Regions from separate parts of the Kitasatospora sp. NPDC058218 genome, predicted to be linked through region 2. Evidence: riboswitches for the same ligand, from Rfam matches in the RefSeq annotation. Region 2 holds a riboswitch; the other holds the start of a gene.
The links. A riboswitch is a leader RNA that binds a small molecule or an ion and turns the genes downstream of it on or off. The one in region 2 is predicted to bind glycine.
Positions count from the first base shown of each region.

Region 1: linked by a shared signal. The riboswitch ahead of gcvP (aminomethyl-transferring glycine dehydrogenase) and the one ahead of gcvT (glycine cleavage system aminomethyltransferase GcvT) in region 2 are both predicted to bind glycine.

Region 1 is NZ_JBHVWC010000014.1:143,920-147,317, reverse strand. It holds gene ACFVYI_RS11615 (PRC and DUF2382 domain-containing protein) at 1-645, opposite strand, end outside; glycine riboswitch at 869-972, shown strand; gene gcvP (aminomethyl-transferring glycine dehydrogenase) at 1,212-3,398, shown strand, end outside.
Region 2 is NZ_JBHVWC010000008.1:149,747-153,144, forward strand. It holds gene glyA (serine hydroxymethyltransferase) at 1-339, opposite strand, end outside; gene gcvH (glycine cleavage system protein GcvH) at 479-856, opposite strand; gene gcvT (glycine cleavage system aminomethyltransferase GcvT) at 946-2,067, opposite strand; glycine riboswitch at 2,297-2,403, opposite strand; gene ACFVYI_RS07260 (enhanced serine sensitivity protein SseB) at 2,689-3,398, shown strand, end outside.

The DNA of each region.
Region 1 (3,398 bases), on a different contig from region 2:
GCGCTGCTCCGGCGCGGTGGGCGCCGAGGGGGCGGCGGGGGCGACGGGTGCGGTGGGGCTGAGGGTCCGCACGTTGGCCTCCGTGGCGGGTTCGGACGGCTTGCCGAGATCGGCGGCCGGGGCGACGGCGGGGGACGGGGGTGTGTTGTCGGCCGTGTGGAAGGCCAGCGGCTTGACCGGGGCCGCGGCGGCCGGCTGGTCCGCGGGCTTCGGTGCGGCGACGGCCGCCGCGGTGCCCGCCGCTGCCGCCGGGGCGGCGGCCGGTACGGCGCCGAAGTCCAGGTCGGCCGGTTCGGAGCCGGAGCCGTCACCGGCCGACGGCTGACCGTCGAGCCGGGTGTCCAGCCCGTAGTAGCGGTAGAGCTGGAGTTCCTGGGCGGGTGACAGGTGCTGTCCCACGCCGAAGTCCGGTGACTCCTTCACCAGTGACTTGTCGTACGGCACCCGCAGTTCGTCGCCGGAGAACTCGCTCGTGGTCAGCGGGACGAAGGCGTCCCGGCCGAAGATGCCGGTCCGGACGGCAGCCCACTCGGGCTGTCCGGTGGCGTCGTCGAGGTACACCTCGTCGACCGTGCCGATCTTGTCTCCGTTGCGGTCGACCGCCTTGTGGCCGATGAGGTCTCGGGGGTCGATATCGGTCTGCACTCTTTCCTCCAGTGCGCTGCGCCTGCGGAACGCCCGCAGGCCGGCGGCCGGCCCGCCCGTCCCATCCGCCACTTCACACCAAAAGCCATGAAGCGGACACGCGCGACCGGGGCGGGGCCGGACGGGCCCGGGGCTGCGCCGTACGGGTCACGGGCCGGTCGCCCCCGTGACCGGACGCACCCGTGATCGAAGGCCTTCCCGCTGGTACCCTGGGCGCGACCGCCGAGCCCGCTCGGGAGAGTCCCCGAGAGCGGAAACCGCTGGTCGGGGCGCCGAAGGAGCAACTCCTCCCCGGAATCTCTCAGGCATCCGTACCGTGTGGGATAGGTCACTCTGGAAAGCAGGGCAGGACTGCCGGCGAGGGAGCCGGCGGGCACCACCCTCACCGACGGTGCAAGCCGGCGGGGCGCCACAGCGCTCCGCGCGGGTGAAGCTCTCAGGTCCCGATGACAGAGGGGGAGGCCTGTCGGGTCCGTCCGCCCAGGTCTGTCCGCTGTCGTCCGCAGCGGCCGTGCCGTCCGGCGTGCGTACCCCCGCCGGTCCGTGACCAGGAGGCCTCGACCACCATGAACGCCCAGCCGAACGCGGGACGCCCCACCACCCCCGCGACCCTCACCGAGCTCGAGCAGGCCAGCCCCTTCGAGAACCGCCACATCGGCCCCGACGCCGCCGCGCAGGAGAAGATGCTGGCCCAGGTCGGCTACGCCTCGCTGGACGAGCTCGCCGCCACCGCCGTACCCGAGGCGATCCGCTCCATCACCGGCCTGGACCTGCCCGCCGGCCGCAGCGAGGCCCAGGTCCTCGCCGAGCTGCGCGAGCTCGCCGGTCGCAACACCGTCCTCCAGCCGATGATCGGCCTGGGCTACTACGGCACCTTCACCCCGCCGGTGATCCTGCGCAACGTCATGGAGAACCCGGCCTGGTACACCGCGTACACGCCGTACCAGCCGGAGATCTCGCAGGGCCGCCTGGAGGCGCTGCTCAACTTCCAGACCCTGGTCTCCGACCTGACCGGCCTGCCCACCTCCGGCTCCTCACTGCTGGACGAGGGCACGGCGGCCGCCGAGGCGATGGCCCTGGCCCGCCGCGTCACCAAGGTCAAGGGCGGCGTCTTCCTGGTCGACGTCGAGACCCTGCCGCAGACCGTCGCGGTGATCCAGACCCGCGCCGAGCCGACCGGTGTCGAGGTCGTCGTCGCCGACCTCTCGGCCGGCATCCCGGCCGAGATCGCCGAGCGCGGTGTCTTCGGCGTGCTGCTCCAGTACCCGGGCGCCACCGGTGTGGTCCGCGACCTCACCGCGGTGATCGAGCAGGCCCACGGCCTCGGCGCGATCGTCGCCGTCGCCGCCGACCTGCTGGCGCTGACCCTGCTGAAGTCCCCGGGCTCGCTCGGCGCCGACATCGCCTGCGGCACCTCGCAGCGCTTCGGTGTGCCGATGGGCTTCGGCGGCCCGCACGCCGGCTACCTGTCGGTGCGCGCCGAGTACGCCCGCTCGCTGCCCGGCCGCCTGGTCGGCGTCTCCGTCGACGCCGACGGCAACCGCGCCTACCGGCTGGCGCTGCAGACCCGCGAGCAGCACATCCGCCGTGAGAAGGCGACCAGCAACATCTGCACCGCCCAGGTGCTGCTCGCCGTGATGGCCTCGATGTACGCCGTCTACCACGGCCCGGACGGCCTGGCCGACATCGCCCGCCGCACCCACCGCTACGCCGCCGCCCTCGCCGAGGGCCTGCGCGCCGGCGGCGTCGAGCTGCTGCACGGCGAGTTCTTCGACACCGTCACCGCGGTCGTCCCCGGTCGCGCCGCCGCGATCGCCGAGGCCGCCCGCGAGCACGGCATCAACGTGTACCAGGACGGCGAGGACCGGATCTCGGTCTCCACCGACGAGACCACCACCCGCGAGCACCTGGCGGGCGTCTGGGCCGCGTTCGGCGTCGAGGGCGTCGAGACCGCCGAGAGCGCCGAGGCGCTGCCGGCCGCGCTGCTGCGCGAGGACGAGTACCTGACCCACCCGGTCTTCCACAGCCACCGCTCCGAGACCGCCATGCTGCGCTACCTGCGCCGCCTGTCGGACCGCGACTACGCGCTGGACCGCGGCATGATCCCGCTGGGCTCCTGCACCATGAAGCTCAACGCGACCACCGAGATGGAGCCGGTGACCTGGCCGGAGTTCGGCCAGCTGCACCCGTTCGCGCCGATCGAGCAGGCCCAGGGCTACCTCACCCTGATCCGCCAGCTGGAGCAGCAGCTGGTCGAGGTGACCGGCTACGACGCCGTCTCGATCCAGCCGAACGCCGGCTCGCAGGGCGAGCTGGCCGGTCTGCTGGCGGTCCGCGCCTACCACCACGCCAACGGCGACACCCAGCGCGACGTCTGCCTGATCCCGTCCTCCGCGCACGGCACCAACGCGGCCTCCGCCGTGATGGCCGGCATGCGCGTGGTCGTGGTCAAGACCCTGGTCGACGGCGACGTGGACGTGGCCGACCTCAAGGCCAAGATCGCGCAGCACCGCGACCAGCTGTCGGTGCTGATGGTCACCTACCCGTCCACCCACGGCGTGTACGAGACCGAGATCACCGACATCTGTGCGGCCGTGCACGAGGCCGGCGGCCAGGTGTACGTGGACGGCGCCAACCTGAACGCCCTGGTCGGCCTGGCCAAGCCGGGCAAGTTCGGCGCGGACGTCTCGCACCTGAACCTGCACAAGACCTTCTGCATCCCGCACGGCGGCGGCGGCCCGGGCGTCGGCCCG
Region 2 (3,398 bases):
GCCCGGCTGGATCAGCGCGAACATCGCGGCGGCGTTGGCCTGCGCGCCGGAGTGCGGCTGGACGTTGGCGTGCTCGGCGCCGAACAGGGCCTTGATCCGGTCGATCGCGATCTGCTCGACCACGTCGACGTGCTCGCAGCCGCCGTAGTAGCGGCGGCCGGGGTAACCCTCGGCGTACTTGTTGGTCAGCACCGAACCCTGGGCCTCCATGACCGCCACCGGGGCGAAGTTCTCGGAGGCGATCATTTCCAGGGTGGTCTGCTGGCGGTGCAGCTCGGCGTCGACCGCGGCGGCGATCTCCGGGTCGAGCGAGTGCAGGGACTGGTTGAGAACCGTCATGGTGTGGTCTTCCCGGGAGGAGAGAAGGAGGTGCCGCGCGTGGCGCGCCCTCGGAAAGGGTGGCGGTGGGCGACGGGAGGGCGGTGGAGGCCCGGTGGCCGGGGTGGCCGCCGCGCTGCGGCCACCCCGAACGGCTGACTCAGGCCGGGTTGGTGAGGGCGTCGTAGTCGGCAGCGCTCAGCAGCTCGTCGGTGGCCTCGACGCGCACCTTGAACAGCCAGCCACCCTCGAAGGGGGCGCTGTTGACCAGCGAGTTGTCGTCCAGGACGTCCTGGTTGACCTCGGTGACCTCACCGGTGACCGGCGAGTACAGGTCGCTGACCGACTTGGTGGACTCGAGCTCGCCACAGGTCTCACCCGCGGTCACGGTGTCGCCCACCTCGGGCAGCTGCACGTAGACGATGTCACCGAGGGCGTCGGCCGCGTGGGCGGTGATCCCGATCGTGGAGACACCGTCCTCGGCGGCGGTCAGCCACTCGTGCTCCTTGGTGTACTGCAGGTGCTGGGGGTTGCTCATGACGTCATTCTCCAGGATGGGAAGCGGGTACGACGAAGCGGGCCGCCGGACGGACGGCTTCGACGTGGATCTTCGGGAAGAGCGGGGCCTCAGCGGGCGCGCTTGTAGAACGGCAGCGCCACGACCTGCACCGGCTCGTGCTTGCCGCGCACGTCCACCGCGACGGTGGTGCCCGGGGCGGCGTGCGCCGCGTCCACGTAGGCGATGGCGATCGGCTTGCCCAGGGTGGGGGAGGGCGCGCCGGAGGTGATCCGGCCGATCGGCTCGCCGTCGGTGGTCACCACGGTGTACTCGGCGCGCGGGACGCGCTTGCCCTCGGAGACCAGGCCGACCAGCACCCGCGGCGGGTTGGCCTCGGCCGCGGCGGCGGCCTGCTCCAGGGCCCGGCGGCCGACGAACGCGCCCTCGTTGGTGGTCTTGTCGAAGCGGACCACCCGGCCGAGACCGGCGTCGAACGGCGTCAGCTCGGTGGAGAGCTCGTGCCCGTAGAGCGGCATGCCGGCCTCCAGGCGCAGCGTGTCGCGGCAGGACAGGCCGCACGGCACGAGCCCGCGCCCGGTGCCGGCCTCGGTCAGCGCGGTCCAGACGTGCGCGGCGTCGCCCGGGTTGCAGAAGATCTCGAAGCCGTCCTCGCCGGTGTAACCGGTGCGGGCGAGCAGCACGTCGCGGCCGGCCACCTGGGCCGGGAGGATCGCGTAGTACTTCAGGCCGGGCAGGTCGGCCTCGGTGGTGTCGGCCAGGATCGCGGTGGACTCCGGGCCCTGGACGGCGATCAGCGAGTAGGTGTCGCGGTCGTCGGAGACGACGGCGTTGTAGCCCTTGGCGCGGGCGATCAGCTCGTCCAGCACCAGCTGGGCGTTGGAGGCGTTGGCGACGACCAGGAAGGCGTCCTCGCGCAGGCGGTAGACGATCAGGTCGTCCAGGATGCCGCCGTTCTCGGCGCAGATCATGGTGTAGCGGGCGCGCAGCTCGCCGAGCGCGGAGACGAAGCCGACCAGCGCGTGGTCCAGCATCTCGCCGGCCTGCGGGCCGGTCACGGTGATCTCACCCATGTGGGAGAGGTCGAAGAGACCCGCCTTGGTGCGGACGGCGAGGTGCTCCTCGCGCTCGCTGCCGTAGCGCAGCGGCATGTCCCAGCCGGCGAAGTCGGTCATGGTCGCGCCGAGGGCGCGGTGCAGCGCGTCGAGCGCGGTGAGGCGGAGGGACGACATGGCCTGGAACTCCTCGGTCTGGGCACTCAGGTGTGCGCACGCCGGACCGGTCCCGCTCGGGGACCGAGCCTGCGCGCGGGCATGCGGCGGCTGGGTCTCCCCATCTGTCGTCGTACCTGAGAGCTTCACCGCACGCGGGCCCGCAGCGCTTTACAGCTAACAGGACAGCATGGCGGCTTGCACCGTGGGTGGGCGCGCGACAGGGCCGTGCGCCGCTTTCCAGATGTGCCTAGCCCGTGCGGTAGGGGGGCCTGAGAGATTCCGGGGAGGACTTGCTCCTTCGGCGCCGGCTGTACCGCCTCTCGGGGGCACTCCGGACTCTCCCGCACGGGTTCGAGCGGCCGGTATGGAGTTAGGGGCCTCGGCGGGAATACGCGGAGACGCGGACATCATGGCACGTCCCGGCGGAAGACGGGAGAGGGGCCCCGGGCCAGGCCTTCGACCGCCGTCCCCCGTCCGTCCCGGCCGGCTTCCCCGGTCCGTCCCGGCTGCCCTCCCCCGTCCGTCCCGACCGCCGTCCTCCGTCCGTCCCGACCGCCCGGCAGCGGCGCGCCCCGCGGCCCCGGGGGCGGGCCCGCTAGGCTGCTCGGCGTCGGCGAGCAGAGGACGGTACAGCGGCGCATGGGGTACCCGGTGGAGCAGCAGCAGGGGTGGAGCGGCCCGGAGGCGGCGCCGCCGGGCGGCGGATGGCCGGCGAACGAGCTGGAGCAGGTGCTCACCGCCGCGCTCGGCGATCCGGGCGCGACCCCCCGGGTGTTCGAGGTACTGGCCCGCAGCCAGGTGTGGATCCCGCTGCCGGCCGGGGGCGACCCGCAGGGCCAGGCGCTGGACCTGCCGACCATCGAGCTGGCCGGCGACCCCTACGTTCCGGTCTTCTCCTCGCAGGAGGTGTTCCTGCAGCAGGTGCCCGGCACGGCGTTCGCGATCGCGCCGGTCTGGGAGTTCGCCCGCGGGCTGCCGCTGGGCGTGGGCATCGCGGTGAACCCGGACGCGCCGGTGGGCATCCCGGTGCCGCCGCAGGGTGTCGCCGAGCTGCGGCGCGGGCCGCGCGAGGACCGCTGGGACGCCCCGCAGGCGCCGACCGGCGGCCGGGTGGCGCTGCGCGAGCCGGTGCCGGGCGAGGACCCGGAGGCCTTCCTGGCCGCCTGCCGGTACGAACTGTCGGCCCTGCCCGGCGTACTGACCGCCAGGCGGGCGCTGGCCAGCGTCGAGGGCGAGCCGACGGTGATGTTCGTCGGCGTCCAGCTCGACCCGGCGGGCCCGGCCGAGCCGGCCGCGGTGAACGAGGCACTGGGCCGCGCGCTGGGAACCGCGCCGCTGCCCGGCGGCGT